3 regions of the Methylobacterium sp. 285MFTsu5.1 genome follow, and region 3 is predicted to be linked to each of the others. Evidence: riboswitches for the same ligand, from Rfam matches in the RefSeq annotation. Region 3 holds a riboswitch; each other region holds the start of a gene.
What was found. Region 3 has a riboswitch for cobalamin ahead of H288_RS0102950 (TonB-dependent siderophore receptor). Riboswitches for the same ligand answer to the same signal wherever they lie in the genome.
Positions count from the first base shown of each region.

Region 1: it holds a riboswitch for cobalamin, as region 3 does, so the genes downstream of both, H288_RS0116390 (TonB-dependent siderophore receptor) here and H288_RS0102950 (TonB-dependent siderophore receptor) in region 3, are expected to answer to the same signal.
Region 2: it holds a riboswitch for cobalamin, as region 3 does, so the genes downstream of both, H288_RS0121435 (CbtB domain-containing protein) here and H288_RS0102950 (TonB-dependent siderophore receptor) in region 3, are expected to answer to the same signal.

Region 1 is NZ_KB911279.1:95,661-103,276, reverse strand. It holds gene H288_RS0116410 (TonB-dependent receptor) at 1-1,870, shown strand, start outside; gene H288_RS0116400 (helix-turn-helix domain-containing protein) at 2,076-3,062, shown strand; gene H288_RS0116395 (peptidase) at 3,142-4,599, opposite strand; gene H288_RS0116390 (TonB-dependent siderophore receptor) at 4,596-6,779, opposite strand; cobalamin riboswitch at 7,064-7,257, opposite strand; gene H288_RS0116385 (NUDIX domain-containing protein) at 7,362-7,616, shown strand, end outside.
Region 2 is NZ_KB911285.1:100,073-107,688, forward strand. It holds gene H288_RS0121425 (peptidase S10) at 1-356, shown strand, start outside; gene H288_RS0121430 (discoidin domain-containing protein) at 379-1,743, opposite strand; cobalamin riboswitch at 1,905-2,100, shown strand; gene H288_RS0121435 (CbtB domain-containing protein) at 2,135-2,317, shown strand; gene H288_RS0121440 (CbtA family protein) at 2,334-3,086, shown strand; gene H288_RS0121445 (DUF1636 domain-containing protein) at 3,079-3,480, shown strand; gene cobW (cobalamin biosynthesis protein CobW) at 3,477-4,511, shown strand; gene cobN (cobaltochelatase subunit CobN) at 4,558-7,616, shown strand, end outside.
Region 3 is NZ_KB911270.1:589,573-597,188, reverse strand. It holds gene H288_RS0102955 (heparan-alpha-glucosaminide N-acetyltransferase domain-containing protein) at 504-1,685, opposite strand; gene H288_RS0102950 (TonB-dependent siderophore receptor) at 1,685-3,742, opposite strand; cobalamin riboswitch at 3,924-4,119, opposite strand; partial or broken gene H288_RS32055 (IS3 family transposase) at 4,941-6,117, shown strand; gene H288_RS0102930 (CusA/CzcA family heavy metal efflux RND transporter) at 6,436-7,616, opposite strand, start outside.

The DNA of each region.
Region 1 (7,616 bases), on a different contig from region 3:
GGGTGACGCCCTGTTCGACCGGCCGGGCATCTCGGGCACGACCTACGCGCCGGGCGCGGCGTCCCGGCCGATCATCCGCGGCCTCGACAATGCGCGGGTGCGGATCCAGGAGAACGGCATCGTCAACGGCGGCGTGTCCGACCTCGGCGAGGACCACGCCGTGCCGGTCAACCCGCTGGTCTCCGACCGGATCGAGGTGATCCGCGGTCCCGCGACCCTGCGCTACGGCTCGGGGGCCATCGGCGGCGTCGTCTCGGCCGATAACAACCGGGTGCCGACCTTCATCCCGGCGAACGGGGTGCAGGGCCAGGTCACCAGCGGCTTCTCCAGCGTGGATAACGGCCGGCTCGGGGCCGCCACGGTGGATGCCGGCGGCGACGGCATCGCGGTCCACGCCGACGGCTTCAAGACTGCCAACGACAGCTACGCGATCCCCGGCGGGATCCAGCGCAACTCCTACAACGAGTCGCAGGGCGGCGCGGTCGGCATCTCGGCGATCGGCGACCGCGGCTTCGTGGGCATCTCCTTCAGCCACTACGACGCGGTCTACGCGATCCCCGGCGGCGTCGCCGAGCAGGACCGGACCCGCCTGACCCCGAACCAGGACCGGGTCCTGTCGCGGGGCGAGTACCGTCCGCTCGACGGGCCCTTCGAGGTGATCCGCTACTGGGCGGGCTACTCGGTCTACCGCCACAACGAGGTCGGGATCGGCGACGACGGGATCGAGGGCGTCCAGGCGATCTTCAAGAACCGCGAGGCCGAGGGACGCCTGGAACTCCAGCACGTCCCGGTCATCACGGAGTTCGGCAGGCTCACCGGCGCTCTGGGCTTCCAGTCGGACCGGCGTGTGATCAACACGCAACTCGAATCGTTCCTGCCGAAGACGGAGTCGCGCGCGAACGCGGTCTACCTCTTCGAGGAGCTGGAACTGCGCCCGGGCACGCGGCTGCAGGCGGCCGGGCGCTACGAGGTCGACCGGCTCTCGAGCACGGCGGCGCAGTTCCCCGCCGACTACGTGCCGGTCGACGGACAGGAGCCGTTCCAGTACGCGCGCACCCGGCGCTTCGCCCCGAAGAGCGCCAGCATCGGCGCCCTGCAGGACCTGCCCTACGGCTTCGTGGCGAGCCTCACCGGCTCCTACGTCGAGCGCGGGCCCACGGGCTATGAGCTGTTCTCGCAGGGCCCGCACGACGCCACCGCGACCTTCGAGATCGGCAACCCGAACCTCAAGAAGGAGCGCGCCCGGACCGTCGAGGCCAGCATCCGGCGGGCCGAGGGACCGTTCCGCCTGGACGCCACCGGCTACTTCACCCGCTACACCGGCTTCATCTACCGGAACTACACGGGTCTGACCTGCGACGACGACTTCGCTTCCTGCGGCGTCGGCACCGACAACCGGCAGATCGTCTACCAGCAGCAGAACGCGACCTTCTACGGCGCCGAGATCATCGGCCAGTACGACCTCGTGCCGGTGGGCAACGGCTTCGCCGGCGTCGAGGCGCAGTTCGACTTCGTCCGCGCCCAGTTCGACAACGGCGCGAACGTGCCGCGCATCCCGCCCTACCGGCTCGGCGGCGGCGTCTACCTGCGGGCCGACGGGTGGTTCGCGCGGGTGAACCTGCTCCATGCCTTCAGCCACGACGCCACGGCCGTGTACGAGACGCCGACCCCCGGCTACGACGACCTGCGCGCCGAACTGAGCTACACCAAGGCCGTCGATCCTGCGGTCTACGGGGCGAGCGCGATCACCCTCGGCCTCCAGGGCCGCAACCTCCTGAACGACGATATCCGCAACTCGACCTCGTTCAAGAAGGACGAGATCCTGCTGCCGGGGCGGAACGTGCGGCTGTTCCTGACGGCGCGGTTCTAGGGCCGGACATCAGGCCGCGTGATCGTGATGATGCTCGAGAGGGATGGATCATCGCCGGTCCGCTTCCGGACGGCGCTGTTTGGCCGGGCGCCGCTGCTCCGCCCCTTGTCCCCCGTCTCCCTGTTGTGAAGGTAGATTATATACAATAAACGCCGGGGTTCCCGATCTTCGCCACCGAGTGACGACAGGGGTGCCCAGGCGGCGGATGCAACCGTTTTTCTCGACAGATGGGATTCATCCCAGAAACGCGGTCCGCCAATGGCGGGAACTGGTCTGCGAGCGTCTCGTGCCTGCCGAGATCGAGACGCCGGACGGTCTCCCGTTCCAGGGACGGCTGAACGTGACGTGTATCGGCGCGATGCCGATCTCGCATTTCTGGCACACAACCGTGCGGACCAGAATCACGGACGCCGAAGCGCGACGCCGCGGGAACCCCGATCGGGTTTTCGTGCTCCTGAAGCTGTCCAGACGGGATACAATCCAGCAGCTTGACCGGGAGGCGAAGACCAAGCCGGGCGACCTCATCTTGCTCGACTCGAGTTCATCCGTGATGGAGGCGGAGACCGGCGACTCCTTGGTCATCGATCTGCCGCACCAGCGTTTCGAGACCGTTCTGGGCCCGTCCCGACTCTACACCGCGCTCACGGCCGCAGCGGACCTCGCCTCGACGACCCTGACGGGCTCGTACCTTCAGGAACTCGTCCGGGTCAGCGATCGCCTCACTCCTGACGCGGCCGAGCGCATGGCATCGATCGGCGTCGACCTGATCGTGGCGAGCCTCGCCGAACGGATGGCGCAGGAGGCGCCGCGTTCCATCCACGGCAACGTCACGGTCCAGCGCGCCAAGGCCTATGTCGAGGCGAACCTGAGCGACCCGAACCTGGACCCGCCCCGGCTCGCCGCCGCGATGGGCGTGTCGTTGCGGCGGCTGCAGGAGCTGTTTCATGAGCGCGGCCGGCACATCTCCGACTACATCTGGGGACGCCGCCTGGAGGTGGCAGCCAAGCGCCTGACCGACCCGGCCTGCGCCGCCCTGTCGATCGGCCTGTTGGCTTATGGCTGCGGCTTCAGCAGCCAGGCGCATTTCGCGCGCCGCTTCAAGGATCGCTACGACGTGAGCCCCCGTGAATACCGACAGGCGCACAGGCCGGACGTGGAGGTATCTGCGTCCGCCTCCGGTCTGTCGTCCTGATGCGCAGCACGACCGGATCGGATCGGAAGCCACCGCCGGGCCGATCTCGACCGCTCGACAGCACACGCTGAATCCGACCTCAGGCGGACAGCGTCCGACGCAGCCTGCGCCAGCCCGCCACGATCCCGGTGACCGCGATGCCCGCCGCCAGGAGATTCAGGACCCACTGGGCCGTATCGTGCAGGGGGCGGTTGCCGGTGAGCCCCGGCAGGTCGAGCCGGTGCGCGGCGTCGAACAGCCAGCGGTTGATCCGGCCCGAGCGGTCCAGGCGCTGGAGGATCGTGCCGTCCCGGGGATCGACATGGAGCCACGTGGCGGCCGCGTCGCCGAAGCGCAGGCGCAGCACCGGAAGCGGCCGTGGGTCGGCCCCGTGGGGATACCAGTAGGCGTCGTAGGCGTATAGCGGGCGGATCGACCGGAGGGGACCGTCCGCGAAACCGTCGGCCGCGGCCGTCGCGATGCTGCGCGCGTCGAGGGCGGTCGCGCCGTCCGCTGCGACCGTCCGGAGGCCGTCCGCCGTCTCGGCGACGATCCACCAGCGTCCACCGATGGCGGCGAAGCGCAGGATGCGCGTATCCGGCACGGCGCCATCGCGGAGCCGGTGCGGATCGAGGCCGAGCGCCGGCGGGATTCCAGCATAGGCGGCGCGCAACGCTACCGGCGGGCTGGTCGCGCTGAACCAGCGGTTCGGGTTCATGGAGATCCAGCCGCTGACGATGAACGTGCTCAAGCCGAGGCCCCCCGCGAGGCCGAGCAGGTGGTGCCAGCGCGCCAGCCCGCGATAGGGCGTGACCGCCCCGGCCGCGTAGCGCCGCCGAAGGCGCAGGCGCCAGATCCCGATCGCGCCTCCACTCAGCGCGCCGAGGGCGGCGAAACCGGAGAGCCACAACAGGATCGTCCGCCACAGCTCCGGCCGGGCCCGCAGCGGCGTGAGGTAGATCCAGTGCGCCACCGAACCCACCCAGTTCCAGCCCCGCTCGAAGCGTGTCGTGTCGAGGGCGATCTCGCCGGTCACCGCAGACACGTAGAGCTCGGTCCCCGCGGCGTCGCCGAGGGCCACCTTCAGGAAGGGCCGGAGCGGGTCGTAGCGGGCCGTGACGGTCCACTGGTCGCGCGCGACCTGCTCGGCCTGCGCAGCCGGAGCACCACCGGCCGCAACACGCAGCGCGTCTGCGGGTGTCAGCGGACCGAGCCGCGCGCCGGTCCGTGCCGAGACCGTCACCCGGGTGCCGTCGTGGCCGGCGATCCGGTAGACCGGCTCGTCGCCCCGCATCTCCAGGCCGAAGGCGGCCGGCACGCCGGCGAGCCCGCCGGCCCGCAGCGCCGCGTCCGGCGCGACCGCGACCTGATCCCAGGCGATCGGGGCGAGCCGCGACAGCCGCTCGGCCTCGGTGAGCGCCGGGAACGGCACGGAGAGCATCACCAGCCCGGAGCCGATCCACAGCGCGAAGAACAGCCCCGCGGCGATCCCGGCCCAGCGGTGGAACAGGAGCAGCCAGCGCCGTCCCGCCTTGCCGAGCCGGCGCGGCAGGCTCACCACGTCACCGTGTAGGCGACCTCAACCGAGCGCGGGCGCCCGAGCAGCCAGTTGGTCCCGACCCCGTTCACGGCGTTGCCCGAGATCGCGTAGACCTTGTCGAACAGGTTGTAGACCCGCACGGACAGGCGTGAATCCGCCGTCACCTGATGGTCCAGGACCGCGTTGACGAGGTTGTAGGCGGGGCGCCGCGCCGTGTTGCCGAAGTCGCTGTAGACCTGCCCGACGTTCTGCAGTCCGACCCGCGCGGTCCAGTCGCGGGTGACGTCCCAGGTCAGCCAGAGGTTGGCCACGCGCTCGGGCACGTCGATCGGCTGGTTGCCGACGTACGAGACGGTGGCGCCGTTCACCGTCTGGTCGAACCGGTCGTACTGCGCGTGGAGGAGCGCGAGGTTGCCGTCGAGCCGCCAGCCCGGCGCGAAGCGCCAGCCGAGCGCCAGCTCGAAGCCCTGCGAGGACTGGCTCCCCACCTGCGTGGACAGCGTCGGCTGGCCGGGGATCGCCGAGATCAGGTTGTCCTTGACGATCCTGTAGCCCGCGACGGTCCATTCGAGGGCGCCGTCGAAGGCCAGCCCCTTGGCGCCGATCTCGACCTGATCGCCGGTCGCGAGCTTGAAGCCGGCCAGCGACTGCGACAGCGTGATCAGGCTGTTCACCGGGTCGGTGGCGAAGCTGTACTGGGCGTAGAGCGCGCTGTCCGGCGTCGGGTTGTAGACGAGGCCGAACCGGTAGCCGAGCGCCCGATAGGTCTTCTCGAACCGCGATCCCGTCTGCAGGTCCTCGCGGTTCAGCGTCGGCACGTCGAGGCGCACGCCGGTGAGGAACGACAGCTTGTCCGACAGGATCACCCGGTCCTCGGCGAAGACCGAGGCCTGGCTCGTCTGCGTCGCGTAGGCCGGGCGCGCCCGGCCGTTCTGCGGGAACAGGCCCGGATCGTAGCCGGTGAGCGGCACGCTCGTGGTCTGGTCGAAGTAGAAGTTGTTGGTGTGGCGGAAGTCGATGTGGTTCACGTCGAAGCCGGCCACGAACTGGTTCGGCAGCCCGAACAGGCTGCCCCGGAACGTCGCGTCGAGGCGGTCTCCGACCTGCTCCTGGCTGTGGTAGATCTCCAGGTAGTCGCCCCGGTCCACGAGCCCGGTGCCGCGGTTGTAGCTGTACTGCTCGACGTCGAGCCAGTGGCGCCGGCTGGTCAGCCGGTAGGCGGTGTTGCGGATCGTGATATCGGCCGAGGGGGACCACTCGGTCTTGAGCTGGGTCCAGTTGTCGGCCCAGGTGATCTTCGCGTCGCGGACGTTGTAGTTGTTGAACCGGATGAGATCCGGGATCCGTCCCTCGACCAGCGGGGTGCCCCAGTAGCGGGCGGGCTCCTGGTAGCCGAGATCGTGGCTCAGGGTGAAGGCGAGGTCGGCGCTCGGCCGGAACAGCAGGGCGGCGGAGACCGCGAGGTTGCGGAAATCGCCCTCCGGCCGCATCCAGCCGTCGGCGCGGTTGCCGCTGACGTTGAGGCGGTACGCGAAGGTGTCGCCGTACTCAGCCTGGCCCAGCGGGCCGCCGGAATCGAGGGCGAGCCGCGCGACCCCGTCGGTGCCGATCACCGCGCGGGCGGCGTTGATCGGCACGAAGACCGGCTTCTTGGGCACCACGTTGATGACGCCGCCGATGGCGCCGTCGCCGTAGAGCACCGAGGACGGCCCGCGCAGCACCTCGATCCGCTCGACGTTCCACGTGTCGAACGGGAAGGTCACGGTGTTGGCGCCGACGTAGAAGCGCGTGCCGTCGTAGAGCTGCTGGATCGAGTTCGGTCCGGCGAAGCCGCGGGACGTGAACGCGCCGTTGCCGTTGCCGGGCGCCGCGATGGTGGTGATGCCGGTCGCGTCCTGGGTCACGGCCTCGGCGATCGTGTCCTGGCCGCGCAGCCGCGCGGTCTCGCCCGACACGATGTCGAGGCTGGCGGGCGTCTCCAGCGGCGTCAGGCCGAGGCGGCTCGCGGTCCGGTCGGGCGTGCGCAGGTTGAGCCCGTTCGGCGGGAGGCGGCCCGGGTCGCCGCCCGCGCCCGCGACCGACAGCTCATCCAGCGTGACCGCCTCCTGTGCGGCGGCCGGACTGGCGAGGAGCGCGAGGAGAACGCCGCAGAGGGGGGCCCGCCCGCCGAGGCAGGAGCGATGGGTCGATGGAGACATGGGGAAAGTGGTCCGTGCACGGCGCGCGCCGGCCCCCGCGTCCTACAGGCATTGTAATAACATTACAATGCGCCCGCTGTCCGGTAGCCTCTGCCCGTGCGGGCGCGCGACGGCGAGCTGCGACAGGGCTCAAGGGAGTCGGGACAGCGGAAACGGGCATGGGGAACGGCGTCGCGGGCGCGCTTGCTGTGGCACGTCACCGCGAACGAGGCCTCGGCGGCCGCCTCCCCTCGGGACTGGCGGCGCCTCGACACCCGCCAGGACACCCCGCCCGGCGCGTTTCGCGTGTGACCACGGCTGACGGCAGGTCTCCTGGCTCGCGGGTCGCCGCCCTCGCACCGTCTTCCCGGGGTGACCCAGTGACGTGGTGGTGAAGGGCTCGCCACTTACAGTTGCGGGGGCAGCCGCGGCTTCGGGGCGAACCCCTCACCGCGTTCCCTTTTGATCCCCGAGGGGAACCGTCGAACACAGCTTGGCCGTAGCGGGGGCGGGCGTCAACCGTGTGTCCGGTTGTTGCCGTGGATCGGCGCGCTGTGCGCCGGTCCGTTGCGGCCTCGCCGACGACGGGCTAGCCCCTGCGGGATGACGGTCTGGCGGCCCCCTGCGGAGATTCGCGTGAAGGCACTGGGTCTTCCCCGGCGCGGCAACAGCCTGCTCGTGGCCGAGGTCCGCGCGGATGACGGGCGGCTGAAAGGCGTCCGGCCGCTCGGCGGCAGCGTCGCGTTCGGCGAGCGGGTCGAGGACGCCCTGATCCGGGAGTTCCGGGAGGAGCTCGGCGTCACCGTCTCGGTGCTCGGCGGCCCCCGCGTCGTGGAGAACATCTTCACGCACGAGGGG
Region 2 (7,616 bases), on a different contig from region 3:
TCAATCGCGGCTGGAACTGGGGCTCGGGCCGGCAGGCACCCGAGGTCCTGTCGAACCTGAAGGGCGATCTGGCGCTCGACGGGCACCTGCGCGTCCTCGTGGCGCACGGCTTCACCGACCTGGTGACGCCCTACTTCGCCTCGAAGCTCCTGCTGGCGCAGGTCCCCGCCTACGCCGCCGGCCGCCTGAGCCTCGCGGTCTATCCGGGCGGGCACATGTTCTACACGCGACCGGACTCGCGCGCCGCCTTCCGGACGGACGTGGAGCGGATGTACACGGACGCCCTGAAGGTGCGCGACGCCGGCTCGACCCGTCCGGCCGGAGCCCCCGCCGAGCATCTCCGGACGGCGCCGTAGCGCCTCCGGCCCGCCAAGCCGGTCACGCGTCGTCGAAGGCGAGGGCCTCGGCCGGGTAATCCACCATCGTCCGGCGCTGCGCGTCGGTGTTCTGCCACTCGCCGACCTTCATGTAGCGGCCCTCGAGATCGCGGACCTCGACCACCTTCCCGATTGTGGGGATCGACTGGAAGCCCTGCGGCCAGTTCGACGCGAAGTAGAAGACCTGCTCGACGTGGTCCGAGAGGTGGCAGATCCCCGGCCCGAACGTCCCCAGCCCGAAGACGAGGTAGCGGCCGTTCACCAGCGCCGCGACGTCGGAGATCAGCGACTCGCTCTGGATCTCCACCGGCAATCCGCGCCGCTCCGCGTACGCCTCCACCTCGGCGATGACCGGGTTCAGCCTGTTCTCGAAGACGAGCTTGACCGAGCGGATCCGGCCCTCGGCCAGGAGCCGGTCGATGACCATCCGGTAGAACGCGAAGGGCGGCTGCGGGTAGTGCGGATCGACCCAGGTGCTGAAGATGTCGCCCGACCGGATGTGGATCAGGAGCTGGTCGTCGGGCTTCACCGGGAAGTTCTTCGGCAGACCGTTGAACAGCGGCCGGATCACGCTCTGCACGATCGCGCGCGAATCCGCCGGTCCCCGCAGCGCGGTCACGCGCTCGAACTGCGTCGGGTCGAAATACAGGCCCGACAAAAAGTAGCCGTCCGCCGGCAGCGGCTCGTCCGGCGGGATGAAGGTGATGCCGTCGCAGGTCAGCCGCTCGGTCAGGAAGATCACCTTGCTGCGGTCGACCTTGGGCACCTTGATGTATTTCAGGTTGAGCGACTTCGCGATGGTCACCGCGATGATGTACTGGACGAGGCAGTTGCCGAAGGCGCCGTTCTCGAACAGCGACAGGCCGACCAGGGCATGGCTGGCGCGGTCGGGCGCCGACTGGAGCGCGTAGGTGACGTAGACGTTGGCGCCGGGCTTCTCGTTCAGGAGCGTCACGTCGAGGCCGAGCATCGCCCGCAGCGCGATCAGGTCGACCGCGGCCTCGTCGGCGCGGATGCCGATGCCGGCGATCCGGGCCGGTTCGGGCGCGGCGATCCGGACCGCGCGCGCCCAGGCCCGCTCGTCGGGGACGATCGCGGCGACGAGGGCGTCCGGGGTCGCGGTCCAGACGGCGAGGTCCGGCTCGGCCCACGTCACGCCGTCCTGCGAGACCGCCACCGCGACGTCGCCGGGCTCCGCGGGAACCGCCCCCTCCCCCGGCCGCAGGGCGACGGAATGGATCGGGAAGCGGCCGCCGAGGTCGACCTCGAGCCACGTCGTTCCCGTGCCCACATCGGAGACGATCCGCGGCTCACGGCCTGCCGCGAGATCGACGAGAACCGGGGTCGGATCGTCTGTCGGGGCCATCGGGTCTCCGGGAGTTCAGCGCCCGCGCCGGGGCCGGGCGGGTATCGGGTGCGGCGGTGCCCGCTCCGGGGCGCGGCCGTCAAGCCCGCCCCGATCGCGGGGCGGGCGCGGGAAACGGCCGCGATCCGGCGCCGCTCCGTTGTGTCCCGGCGGTCATGCGTCTACAACGGCCGGGCGACGGTGCCCCGGAGACGGGGTGAAAAGGGAATGCGGTGAGGGGTTTGAAGCCCCGATTCCGCGGCTGCCCCCGCAACTGTGAGCGGCGAGCGCCCGCCAAGCGCCACCGGAGCGATCCGGGAAGGCGGTGGGCGCGCCGAGCCGCGAGCCAGGAGACCTGCCGTCGCGACAGGATCCCGCAATGCCGCCGGTGGGGCGGCTGGAGACGCTTCTGATGACGACGCAAACCCTCGCCCCCATCGCCGCCGGCACCCGCGCGTCGGAGCGCCCGATCGCCGTCGCACTCGCGGCCGTGCTGGGCCTCGGCCTGCTGTTCATGGCGGGCTTCTCGCCGGCGATCGCGCTCCACAACGCGGCGCACGATTTCCGGCACACCCAGAACTTCCCCTGCCACTGACGTCCCCGGACCAGGGATGATCATCCGGCTCCTGTCGGCGGCCCTCGCCGCCGGCTTCTTCGCGGCTGCCATCGTGACGGGCCTCGAACTCACGCTGACCTCGCCGCTGATCGTCGCGGCCGAGCGCTACGAGCAGCAGGAGGCGCCGAACCGGGCTGCCAAGGCGCTCCCGATCAAGGCGTTCCCGATCGTGCTCGCCCATGCCGGGCACGACCACGCCGCGCCCGACGCCGCGCCGGAATGGCAGCCCGCGCCCGGCCTGCCGCGGATGGCCTTCACCGGGCTCGCGACCCTCGTGGGCGGCGTCGGCTACGCGCTGCTGCTCGGCGCGGTGATGCTCGCCTGCAGCCGCGAACCCACGCCGCAGGTCGGCCTCGCCTTCGCGGTGGCCGCCTTCGCCAGCGTCGCGCTCGCGCCGGGTCTCGGCCTGCCGCCGGAACTGCCCGGCAGCGCGGCGGCCCCGCTCGCGACGCGGCAGGCGTGGTGGGTGATGACCGCCGCGGCGACCGGGATGGGGCTCTACCTGATCACGATACGCCGCGCGCTGATCACGATCCTCGGGGGGCTCGTCCTGATCATCGCGCCGCACGTCGTCGGTGCCCCGCAGGCGCCCGAGGCCGCGTCCGAACTTCCGGCCGCGCTCGCCGCGCAATTCGCCGCGCGGTCGCTCGCCATCAGCTTCGTGTTCTGGATCCTGATCGGGCTGGGGCTCGGCTGGGCGTGGCAGGCCTTCGCCCGCGGCGCGGATCGGGGAGCGGCCCGTGCCTGAGACCGTTCTCTACGTCTGCACCACCTGCCGCCGGCCGGACGACGACCCCGACGGGCCCCGCGCCGGGGCCCGCCTGCTGGAGGCGCTTCGAGCGCGGAGCGGCGCCACGCCGGACCTGCGGGTCGAGGCGGTGGAGTGCCTTTCGGTCTGCAAGCGGCCCTGCACCGTGGCGGTCGCCGCGGCCGACCGCTGGACCTACGTCTACGGCGACATGGATCCGGCCGCCTCGGCCGAGATCATCCTCGGCGGGCTCGCGGCCTACGCGGCGACCCCGGACGGCATCGTGCCCTGGCGCGAGCGTCCGGAGGCGTTCCGCAAGGGCGTGATCGCCCGCATTCCCCCTTTCCCAGAACCCCGCCCGGTCCCCGCCGGCACCCTGGAGCCCGCGGAATGACCCTCGTGAACAAGATCCCCTGCACCATCGTCACCGGATTCCTCGGGGCCGGCAAGACGACCCTCGTCCGCCACGTGGTCGAGAACGCCAAGGGGCGCCGCCTCGCGATCCTGGTGAACGAGTTCGGTGATATCGGCTTCGACAAGTCCTTCCTGGCCGCCTGCGGCGTCGAGGGCTGCACCGAGGACGCCATCGTCGAGCTGCCGAACGGCTGCATCTGCTGCACGGTCGCGGACGATTTCGTGCCGGCGCTGGAGACCCTTCTCGGCCGCGCCGAGCCGCCGGAGCACATCCTGATCGAGACCTCCGGCCTCGCCCTGCCGAAGCCGCTGGTCCAGGCGTTCCAGTGGCCGGCGATCCGCTCGCGGGTGACCGTCGACGGAGTGGTCGCGGTGGTCGACGGCCCGGCGGTGGCCTCGGGCGCCTTCGCGGAGGATCCGGAGGCCCTCGCGGCCCAGCGCGCCGCCGACCAGTCGGTCGACCACGACAACCCCCTGGAGGAGGTGTTCGAGGACCAGCTCCTCTGCGCCGACCTCGTGGTCGTCAACAAGGCCGACCTGATCGACGCCGCGACGCGGGCGCGGGTCCGCGCCGAGGTCGAGGGGCACCTGCCCCGCGCCGTGAAGGTGGTCGAGACCGAGAACGGCGCCATCGACCCGCGGGTGCTGCTCGGTCTCGGCGCGGCCGCCGAGGACGACCTCGACGCCCGCCCCTCGCATCACGGCGAGGGCGAGGACCACGACCACGACGATTTCGAGACCGTCGCGCTTCCGGTGCGCCCGGCGGTGACCGCGGGGGATCTCGCGGCCCGGGTCGAGGCGGCGGCCGAGGCCGCCGGCGTCCTGCGCATCAAGGGCTTCGCCGAGGTCGCGGGCAAGCCGATGCGCCTCGTGGTGCAGGGTGTCGGCCGACGCGTGACCCATCATTTCGACCGCCCCTGGCGGGCCGGGGAAGCCCGCGACGGGACGCTGGTGGTGATCGGCCTCAAGGGCTTCGACAAGGACGCCGTCGCGGCGGCCCTCGCGGGATGAGGCCGGTCGCGCACGCCCGCCCGGACTCGCTCTAGGGGTCGCCGCGGTGCACCTCGTGCGCATCGATTCCGTCTCCCTCGACGAGGGCGAGGCGGCCGTGGATCTCGGGCAGGAGCCCGGCGACCTCGTGGTGCTGTCCTTCACCGACAGCGACCTCGCGTCGGTCGGGCAGGCCCACGCCGCGGAGCCCGGCCTGCCGAGCCTGCGGCTCGCGAAGCTCGCCAGGCTGCGGCACCCGCTCTCGGTTGACCTCTACGTCGAGCGCGTCGTGGCGCGCGCCAAGGTCGTGGTGATTCGCTGCCTGGGCGGCCTCGATTACTGGCGCTACGGGATCGAGCGCTGCGCCGAGGCCGCGCGGGCGCACGGCGTCGTCCTCGCGGTCCTGCCGGGCGACGACCGGCCGGACCCGCGCCTCGCCGCCTTCTCCACCGATCCCGACCTCGCCGGGCAGCTCGACGCCTATTTCCGGGCTGGCGGCCCCGACAATTTGCGGCGGATGCTGCGGCGCCTGGCGATTCGCCTGGGCGCCGACGGACCGGTCGAGCCGCCCGTGCCGCTCCCGCGCGGCTTTCCCTGGTGCCCCGGCTGCGGAGTTCTTCCCCTCGAGGCAGCCCTCTCCGCGGCCGCAACCGCGATCCCGCTCGCCGGAGCGCGCAGCGCGGCGGAGCCCGTCGCGCTCCTGCTGATCTACCGCTCCGCCGTGCTCGGCGGCGACACCGGCCCGTTCGTCGCCCTCGCCGCCGCCCTGCGGGCGCGCGGGATCGGCGTGCTGCCGATGGCCGTGTCGAGCCTGAAGGAGCCGCAGGCCGCCGCCGCGGTCGCCGCTGCCGTGCGCGCGCGCAGGCCCGATCTCGTGATCGCCGCCACCGCCTTCTCGGCCCGCGAGGACGAGACCGGCTTCGTGCTCGACGGCGCCGATTGCCCGGTTCTCCAGGCCTTCACGGTGGGGTCGCCCCGCGCGGCCTGGGAGGCCTCCGCCCGCGGTCTCGGCGCGGCCGATCTCGCCATGCAGGTCGCGCTGCCGGAATTCGACGGCCGGCTCTCGGGCTTCCCGATCTCGTTCAAGGAGGAGAGCGCCGAGATCGCCGGCTTCGCCGAGCGGCGCGCCGTGCCCTACGAGGCCGGCATCGCCGCGCTCGCCGACCGGGCCGCGGGATGGCTGCGGCTGGCCGCCCTGCCCCGGGCGGCCCGGCGCGTCGCCCTGGTCCTGTCCGACTACCCTGCCCGCGGCGGCCGGGCCGGCTTCGCGGTCGGCCTCGACACGCCCGCGAGCGCCCGCGCGATCGCCGCCGACCTCGCGGCCGCGGGCTACGCGGCCGGCGCGCTTCCGGAGCCCGGAGCGCTGATGGCGGCGCTCACGGAGGGGCCGCCCGCGTTCCGGGTGCCGCTCGCGGCCTACGCGGCGTGGTGGCGCACGCTCTCCGAGGACGTCCGCGCCGCCGTGACCGACAGCTGGGGCGAGGCCGAGGCGGACCCGGCCTGCGTCGACGGCGCCTTCCGGTTCCGAATGGTCCGGGACGGCGGCCTCGCGGTCTTCCTCCAGCCCGACCGCGGCCGCGACCCCGATCGCAAGACCGGCTACCACGACCTCGACCGCGCCCCGACCCACGCCTACCTAGCCTTCCATCTCGGCCTGCGGCAGCAATTCGACGCCCTGGTGCAGCTCGGCACGCACGGCACCGCGGAGTGGCTGCCGGGCAAGGCCGTCGCCCTGTCACCCGACTGCTTCCCGGCGCTCTGCGTCGGCGGGCTGCCGGTGATCTACCCGTTCATCGTCGACGACCCGGGTGAGGCCGCGCCGCTCAAGCGCCGCCTGGGCGGGGTCGCGCTCGGGCACCTCACGCCCGACACCGCCGTTCACGCGCTGACGCCCGAGGCGGCCCGCCTCCGCGAGCTGGTGGAGGAGTATTCCGCCGCCAGCGTGCTCGACCCCCGCCGCGCCGACCTCATCGCCCGCGCCATCCTGGAGGAGGCTGCGGCGTCCGGACTGCTGGACGGTGCCGGGATCGGCCCGGACACGCCGATGGACGAGGCGCTGACGCGGCTCGACGCCCATCTCTGCGATCTCGGCGAGACCGTCTTCCGGGACGGCCTGCACGTCTTCGCCCGCGCCCCGGACGGGGCCGCGGACGCCGTCGCGGCGAGCGCGGACTCCGAGCGGACCGGCCTGCTCGCGGCCCTCGACGGGCGGTTCGTCCGGCCGGGCCCCTCGGGCTCGCCGTCGCGCGGGCGGGCCGACGTGCTCCCGACCGGGCGCAACCTCGCGACCCTCGACCCGCGGGCCATCCCGAGCCGCGCCGCCGCACTCCTCGGCGAGAAGGCCGCCGCCGCCGTGGTGACCCGCTACCTCCAGGACGAGGGCGCCTATCCGGCCCGGATCGTCATGGATCTCTGGGCCTCGCCGACCCTGCGCACCGGTGGCGAGGACGTGGCCCACGCCCTGGCCCTGATGGGCGTCCGGCCAGTCTGGGACCATGCCAGCACCCGCGTCACCGGCTTCGAGATCCTGCCCCTCGCCATGCTGGACCGGCCGCGGATCGACGTCACCGTCCGCGTCTCCGGCGCGTTCCGCGACACCTTCCCCGACACGCTGGCGCTGCTCGACCGCGCCGCCCGCGCCGTGGCGGACCGGGACGAGGCCGACGACGAGAATCCCCTCGCGGCGGCGCGCCGGCGGGGCGACGCGTCGGTGCGCGTCTACGGGGCCGCGCCCGGCCGCTACGGCGCCGGCACCGCCGCCACAGCCCTCGACGGCGCCTGGGACGGCCGCGCCGACCTCGGCCGCGCCTACTTGGCCGCGAGCGGCCACGCCTACGGCGACCGCGAGGGGCCCGACGCCGATTTCGCCGCCCGCGTCGCGGCGGCCGACGCCTATCTCCACGCCTTCGACGTGGCCGAGCGCGACCTGTTCGACGGCGACGCCGCCGTCGACGCGATGGGCGGTTTCGCGGCGGCCGCGGCCCTGGAGGGGGCGAGCCCCGCCCTCTACAGCCTCGACGTGTCGGTCCCGGAACGGCCGAAGGCGCGGACGGCCCGCGAGGACGCGGCCCGCCTGATCCGCGGGCGCCTCGCCGACCCCCGCTGGATCGCGGCCCAGCTGCGCCA
Region 3 (7,616 bases):
TGGTGGGACGCCAGGCACGGCTACATCTCGGACGCACGTGCAAGTCTGAGTTAGGTGGACAGCGGACCTAGCTGGAACGCGCGCTGATGCAATCTCAATGGGTGTTTATGGGTCGTGGCGGCCTTGCACGCGTATTCCGTTCCGCAGATGATCGCTCGACCGTCTAGTAGGAGATCGCAATGAGTTCGGATCGGTCGGAACTTGAGTGGTTTTATCCGTACCAACAAGGACGTTTGAATTCTTCAAACAAATGGATCGCCTCGGGGCCATGGCCGACTAATAACAAGGCTATGGAACGACGAGAGTTCGATAAGGCTGACGGTAACGTAGGAACGCCTTTCCAGGCCGCATCACAGGTCGAGGCTCAAGAAGAAATCGACAAAGGCCGGACGTACTAGCGGCCATCCTCCATAAGGTTGCTTCCGATATATCGGCCCGCTCGGTTCAATGTCCGTGTTGGGTCGCAAGCAGACCGTCGTATACCGAAGCCGATGGGTTCGACCCTAGAGGTACTTGAGCCAGGCAATGTCGCGTCGCGACGCCTTGAGGCGCGAGAACCAGGCGGTCGGGAAGTATAGGGGCGGGATCAGCGCCGCGTACCACACCAGGACCCACGCGTAATTGCCGACGCCAAACACGGTGCCCTGGGTCGCGCCCCAGATCGCGAACGCGCCGTGGTAGAGCAACCGGAGAACGGTCAGATGGAGCAGGTAGAAGAAGAGCGGAGCACCGCCGAAAACCGCCAGCGCGGCGACGACCGGGCGGTCGCCCATCCGCTCCAGCGCGACGAGCAATAGCGCCCCGAGCCCGAGCGTCAGAAGCAGGAACAGCAGCGAGGGCGGATACTTCGTCAGCGCGAAGACGCTCATCGCGGTCCGCAGGACGCTGTCGTCGACAACGAACCAGGGCTTGTCCCCATAGTCGTTCGCCAGGCGCAGCAGCGCGAAGGCGACCAGCATCGTGATGCCGACGACAGCCAAACGGCGCTCGCGCGTGCCTGTGGCGACGCCCGGCAGGAACCACGGACCGATGGCATAGCCGAGCGCGATGACCCCGATCCAGGGAAGCACCGGGTAGGTCGTCTTGGCCACCAGACCGAACGGGAGCGCGATGACGTCGCGCTGGTGCAGCATGGCCCAGACGGTGAAGAAGGGATCATCGGGCCGGAGGTGGATCGGGTCGAGGAGGTTGTGCCCGCAAACGAGCAGCATCCCGACCGCGATGAGAAACGAGCGCGGCAGGCCGACCAGCGCCGCCAGGACGATCATGCACACGCCGATGCACCAGATCACCTGAAGCCAAAGCGTCGGGCTGGCCACCCCCCAGTACAGCTCCGAGAGGTAGAACACCTCCAGCGCCATCAGGACGAGCCCGCGCCTCACGAGGTAAGCGCGCGTCTCCGCCAGCGTGTGCCGGGTGCCGAACAGGTACGCGGCCACCCCCGTCAGCACGATGAAGATGGGCGCGCACAGGCTGACCGCGAGGCGTGCGAGATACAGGGCCGGCAGGGCGGTCCTGGCATCCATCGGGTCGGCGACCGGCACGTGCAGGAACCAGGTTTCCCGCAGGTGGTCGAGAAGCATCAGCACCATCACCAGCCCGCGCAGGGCGTCGATGGAGGCGATGCGTCCGGTCCTGGCCGATTCCTCGGTCGCCGCGTCCAGCGTGCCCGGATGGACGCCCATCAGAACCGCGCCGTCATGCTGATGGTCACCCGGCGAGGCTCGCCGACGCCGACCCAGAAGGCGTTGTAGGAGCGCTCGTAGTAGGTCTCGTCGAAGATGTTATCGACGTTCAGCCCGAAGCGCAGGTTCTCGTAGCGGTAGTAGGCCAGGGCATCGGTCAGCACGTAGCCGGGGAGCCGAAACCGCTCGTTGCCGCTGTCCCCGAGACGCGAGCCGACGGCCCGGACGCCTCCGCCGAGCCCGAAACCCTTCCAGTCACCGGCCTGGACCTCGTAGACGCCGAGCAGGCTGCCCGAGTGGCGCGGGATGTTGAGTAGCGGCGAGCCGACCCGCAGGACCTCGTCGCGGGTCACCGCGGCGTCGATGAAGGCGTAGCCCCCGATCAACCGAAACTCCGGCGTCACCTGTCCGACGAAGCTGAGGTCGAAGCCCTGGCTGCGCACCGCGCCGGCGGCGATCTGGAAGAAGAAGTCCCGCGGGTCGGTCGTGAGGACGTTCTCCTTCTCGATGTGGAAGGCCGCGCCGGTCACGCTCAGGCCGGTGAAGAGGTCGAGCTTGACGCCCGCCTCGTAGCCGAAGCCGGTCTCCGGGGCGAAGGGTCGGGTCGCGATGTCGAAGCCGGTATTGGGCCGGAACGAGGCCGCCACGTTGCCGTAGAACGAGAGGAAGGAGAGCGGCTGGTAGACGAGACCCGCGCGGGGCGAGAAGCCGGTCCGGTCCTGCTCCGTGCGCTCGTTGCCGACTTTGTCGCGGAAGGTCTGGTTGTAGAAGTCGGTCCGGTTGCCGAGGAGCAATTTCCATTCCGGGCTGAGCGCAATCTGATCCTGGACGTAGATGGCGGTGTTCCCGACGTTCTCGCTCGCGCTGTAGCGCCGCGTGAAGGGCGGCTTGGGCTGGCCGTAGACCGGGTTGAACAGGTCGATGGCGAACGGGTCGAGCCGCGGCGTCGAGCGCAGCAGGTTCTCGGTGCTGTTGTAGCGCTCGTGCTCAAGGCCGAGCAGCACTGTGTGCGCGAACGGCCCGGTATCGAAGTGCCCGACGAGCTCGGCCTGCCCGATGGCGACGCCCCAGGTGAAGTCGTGCCGGCGGAACTCGCGCAGCAGGGTGCGGCCGTCGTCGAGGAGGCCGGTCGCGCCGGTCTGCAGGCCGGTCAGGCTGCCGGTGTTGAAGTGGCCGGCAACCCTGAGCTGCCAGTCGGCATTGAAGGCGTGATCCAGGCGGATCTGCAGGATCCCGGCTGCTGACACCGAGTCGTCGCCCGGCTCACCAAAGAATCGCGAGCGCGGGACGAGGCCCAGGCGGTTGTTCACCGCGACCGTCCCGCGGTCGAAGGTCTGACGGTTGCGAAGGTACTGCGCCTCGACGGTGAGCTTGGTGTCTGGGCTAATCAGCCAACTCACCACGGGCGCGACCAGGACACGGTCGCCGTCGACGAAATCGCGAAAGCTGTCCTGCCGGGCGAGCGCGCCGTTGAACCGGTAGAGGACGGTGCCCTCCTCGTTCAGCGGTCCGCCGGCGTCGACGGTGGTGCGCGCCGTGCCGAAGCTCCCGAACAGGGTACCCATCTCGACGAAGGGCAGCGCCACGGGCTGCTTGGTCAGAATGTTGACGGTGCCGCCCGGGTCGCTGCGTCCATAGAGTGCCCCGCTCGGACCTTTGAGCACCTCGATGGACTGCACGTTCTGTGTGTCCGGCGCGCCGTTGTAGCCGCGGGCGATGTTGAAGCCGTTGAAGAAGATGTCTTGGGTAGCGAAGCCGCGCACCGAGTAGAGCGCGAGGTTCTGGGCGCCGAAATTATTCTGCTTGTTGACGCCCGGGACGTAGTCGAGCGCTCGTTCGACCCGGGTGGCGGCGGTGTCCCGCAGGACCTCCTGGGGCACGACGTCAACCTGCTGGGGCAGCGAGAGCCGCGGCGTCACCGTCTTGGTGCCGCTGTAGAGATCTTTGACCTGGTACGTGGGGGCGGCGGTGTAGCTGCCCTCGACCGAGAGTGGGTCGAGTACGACCGAGGCCGGAGCGGTGTCAGCTCGTAGGCCCTGGGCGGTCGCTGGGGCCAACCCAAGGGAGACGAGCGCGAGCGATGCGACGGATGCGCGAAGCCGCCATTGCGGAGCGGGACGGGACACGGGCCTGGGACCTCGGGACGGCAGTGGCACGTCACCGCGAACGAGGCCTGGGCCACCGCCTCACGAGGCAGCGCTTCGACACCCGTCAGGACACCCCGCCCGACGCGTTTCGCGTGTGACCACGGCTGACGGCAGGTCTCCTGGCTCGCGGGTCATCGCCCTCGCACCGTCTTCCCGGGGTGACCCAGTGACATGGTGGTGAAGGGCTCGCCGCTTACAGTTGCGGGGGCAGCCACGGCATCGGGCTGTCACCCTCACCGCGTTCCCTTTTGATCCCCCGAAGGGGAACCGTCACGGCCCAGCTACAGCCTCACGAACCCGTGAGTCAACGCGAGCCGATGATCGGTCCGGGGACCGCCAGGATCCATCCGCCGATAAGCGCTCCACCGTTTCAGCCGTCCCCAGAAGCTTGCGTTGAGGCGGGCTTCCAGCGCTTGCCGAGACGCATCCCGCAGGCCATTGTGGTGGTACACACGTTGACGAGGCGGATCGCCTAAGTCATTGCCGCAGAACGGAATTCTGGATCATACGGCGGAATCCCCCCCTCTCCGCCACGTACTTGAATTTAATCGTTGATTTAACTGAGTCTTCTGACGGGGTTGCAGTAGCCGGCCCACGTTGCGCCCTACATTTCGAAACGGCTTGTACCGGATGTAGATGGACGATGTGCCCGCGCGCGAGGGCGAACCCGTTGCTCGCTATCATCACCAAGGCCGATTTCTTCGAGAGTCATTCTGATAGCGCAGCCGGGGCGAGGACCCATGCGGCAGCGGTCATGCTCGCTGCCGGACACATGACTATAGTGATTGGGAGTTCAGATCCGCCCACCGACAGTCAGCGTGAGAGGGCGAGTCGCATCCCGATGACCGGCTCGATCTTGCCCCAGAAGAACGCCGAGTACTGCTCCGCGCGATCGGCCGGGCCGGCGTAGCCAAGTTGGTCAGAGGCCGACCTCGGCGAGTTTTGGCTCGCGACTGCCGATGGTACGCTGATAGGCGAGCGCGAGATGCTCGCCGAGCGCGTCGGCCAGTATCTTCTCACATCGAGTATGGGTGGTGTCTCGTGACCTGACCGGCTGGCTTTGGACCGGGCTGATTGAGAGGATCAGCCAGGACCGAAGGCGTCGGACATGCGGCGAGGTCAGAAGACGAGCGGGGAGCAGGTCGTGCTGAAGCTGCGCCAGATCGAGGTGCAGACGGCACAAGGCAAAAGCTTGGCGCTGGCGTGCGAGGAGGCGGAGATCTCTGAGCAGAGCTACGACCGCTGGCGCAAGGAGTACGGCGGCCTCCAAGTCGACCAGGCCAGGAAAATGAAGCAGTTGGAGCGCGAGAACGCTCGGTTACGGCGGCTCGTGGCGGACCTGTCTTTGGAAAAGCAGGTACTGGCGGACGTCGCCTCGGGAAACTTGTAGCCCCCGAGCGGCTCCGGCAGGCGGTCGATGGCATCCGGGAGAAGTACGGCCTCTTGCGAACGTCACGCCTGCCGGATCGTCGGCCTGCACCGGGGCACGCAGCGCTACGTGTCCACGCTACGTGCCCACACTGCTGGCCGACGCGGATGCGCTGACCCGCGCCATCATGGCCCTGGCGTCCGAGTACGGCGCGACAGATACCGCCGTGTCACCGCGCTGCTGCAGGCAGACGGCTGGCCGGTGGGCAAGGATCGGGTTCATCCTTCGAGAACCTCAGGACGAGGGCATCTGGCCTCGCGAGGGGCTGAAGGTCCCCCGGGAGCACCGGCCGCGCAGCCGTATCTGGCTGACCGACGGCTCATGCGTGCAACTACGGCCGCTCCGCCGCGGCCATGTGGGGAGCTTCGACTTCGTGCAGGCGCAGACACATGACGGGCGCAGCTTGCGCGTCCTGACGCTGATCGACGAGCACAGTCGGACATGCTTGGCGCTGAAGGTGGCCCGACGCATCAACAGCGTAGGTGTGATCGAGACGCTGGCCGATGCGATGTGCCTGCACAGCATCCCGGAGCACATCCGCCGCGATAACGGCCCCGAGATGATCTCGAAGGCGCTGCGCCAGTGGGTCGCCAAGACGGGGCCACAGATTCAGTACATCGCACCCGGCTCGCCGTGGGAGAACGTGTACTGTGAGAGCTTCAACGGTAGGCTGCGCGACGAGTGCCTGCGCCAAGAGATCTTCTACTCGCTGAAGGAGGCGCAGATCGTGATTGGTCGATGGCAATCTACCTACAGCCGCGTCCGACCGCATTCGTCGATTGGCTATCGGCCACCTGCGCCTGTCAGCTTCCTAGATCTGGCCTCCCGGCTCCCCGTGGCCGCCGGCATGCAGTAGCCTCGCAATCGGCTCGGTCCAAAATACCGGTCAGGTCAAGGAGACACCCGAGCCGAGGCTATGAAGATGGGGGCATATGCGGACGTTCCGCTGGCGACCCATGCCGGCCGCCCGGATCGCGGCCAAGCTTTCGCTCAAGGCGGTCATCTGCGACCGGCCGCGCACGGTCGGTAGCCATCGAAGTCGGCGGCGACTGTACCTGAGATTCCCTGTTCGAAGCAGTTCAACGCCGCGAACTCTTGAACTCGAGCAGTTTATGTCGCGAGCAACGTCGGTACTCTCGCCCCCCGGCGAACGCAGCCGTCGCCGTGAGTGCGCTCATCGACCGGTCCCCTGCTGCATCCGCTGGCGGGGCTTCGAATGCCGTCGCTTGCCCACCCTGCCGAAGGGCAGGCGCAACGTCGCGATCACCGGATAGACGGCGGGAAGAACGACGAGCGTCAGCAGCGTCGCGGTGATCAGGCCGCCGATCACCACTGAGGCGAGCGGGCGCTGCACTTCCGCACCCGCGCTGGTCGAGAGCGCCATCGGCAGGAAGCCGAGCGCTGCGACAAGGGCCGTCATCATCACCGGGCGCAGGCGCCTCTCGGCCGCCCGGGTGGCCGCCTCCCGCGGGTCGAGGCCGGAAGCCTCGAGGTCGCGGATGGTGCTCGTCAGCACCACGCCGTTCAGGATCGCGATGCCGAAGGTCGCGATGAAGCCGATCGCCGCCGAGATCGAGAACGGCATGTCGCGCACAGAGAGGGCAAGGATGCCCCCCGTCGCGGCCATCGGCACGTTGAGGAAGATCAGCCCGGCGCGGCGGATGTCGCCGAACATCACGACGAGGAGGACGAGGATCCCCGCCAGCGCCGCCGGCACCACCACCGAGAGGCGGGCGGTAGCCTCCTGCAGGTTCTGGTACTGGCCGCTCCATTGCAGCGCGTAGCGGGGCGGCAGCTTGACCTGATCGGACACGGCCTTCTGCGCGGCGTCCACGAAGCTCTGCACGTCGCGGCCGCGGACGTTGGCCTGGATCGAGATCCGCCGCTGCAGCCGCTCGCGGCTGATCTGGGCCGGGCCGGAGGTGACCTCCACCGAGGCCACCATCGCGAGCGGCACCGTCATGGCGGGACCGGTCTCCTTGCCCGGCCGCCCCACCGGCAGGGCGCGGATGCGCTCGATGTCGCTGCGGTCAGCCGGGTCGAGCCGGACCACGATGTCGGTGATGGAATTGTCGTCGCCGTAGACCATGCCGGCGGTGCGCCCGCCGATGCTCTCGACCACGTCGAGCACGTCCGAGACGTTGATCCCGTAGCGGGCGGCCCTGACCCGGTCGACCCGGATCGAGAGCGCCGGCATCCCGGCCTGCGCCTCGGCCTTCACGTCCGCCGCGCCCTGAATGCCTGAGACCACCCGCACGATGGAATCGGCCGTGTCCCTCAGGACCTTCAGGTCGTCGCCGTAGAGGTTGATCGCGACGTCGCCGCGCACGCCCTCCAAGAGGTCGTCCATCCGCA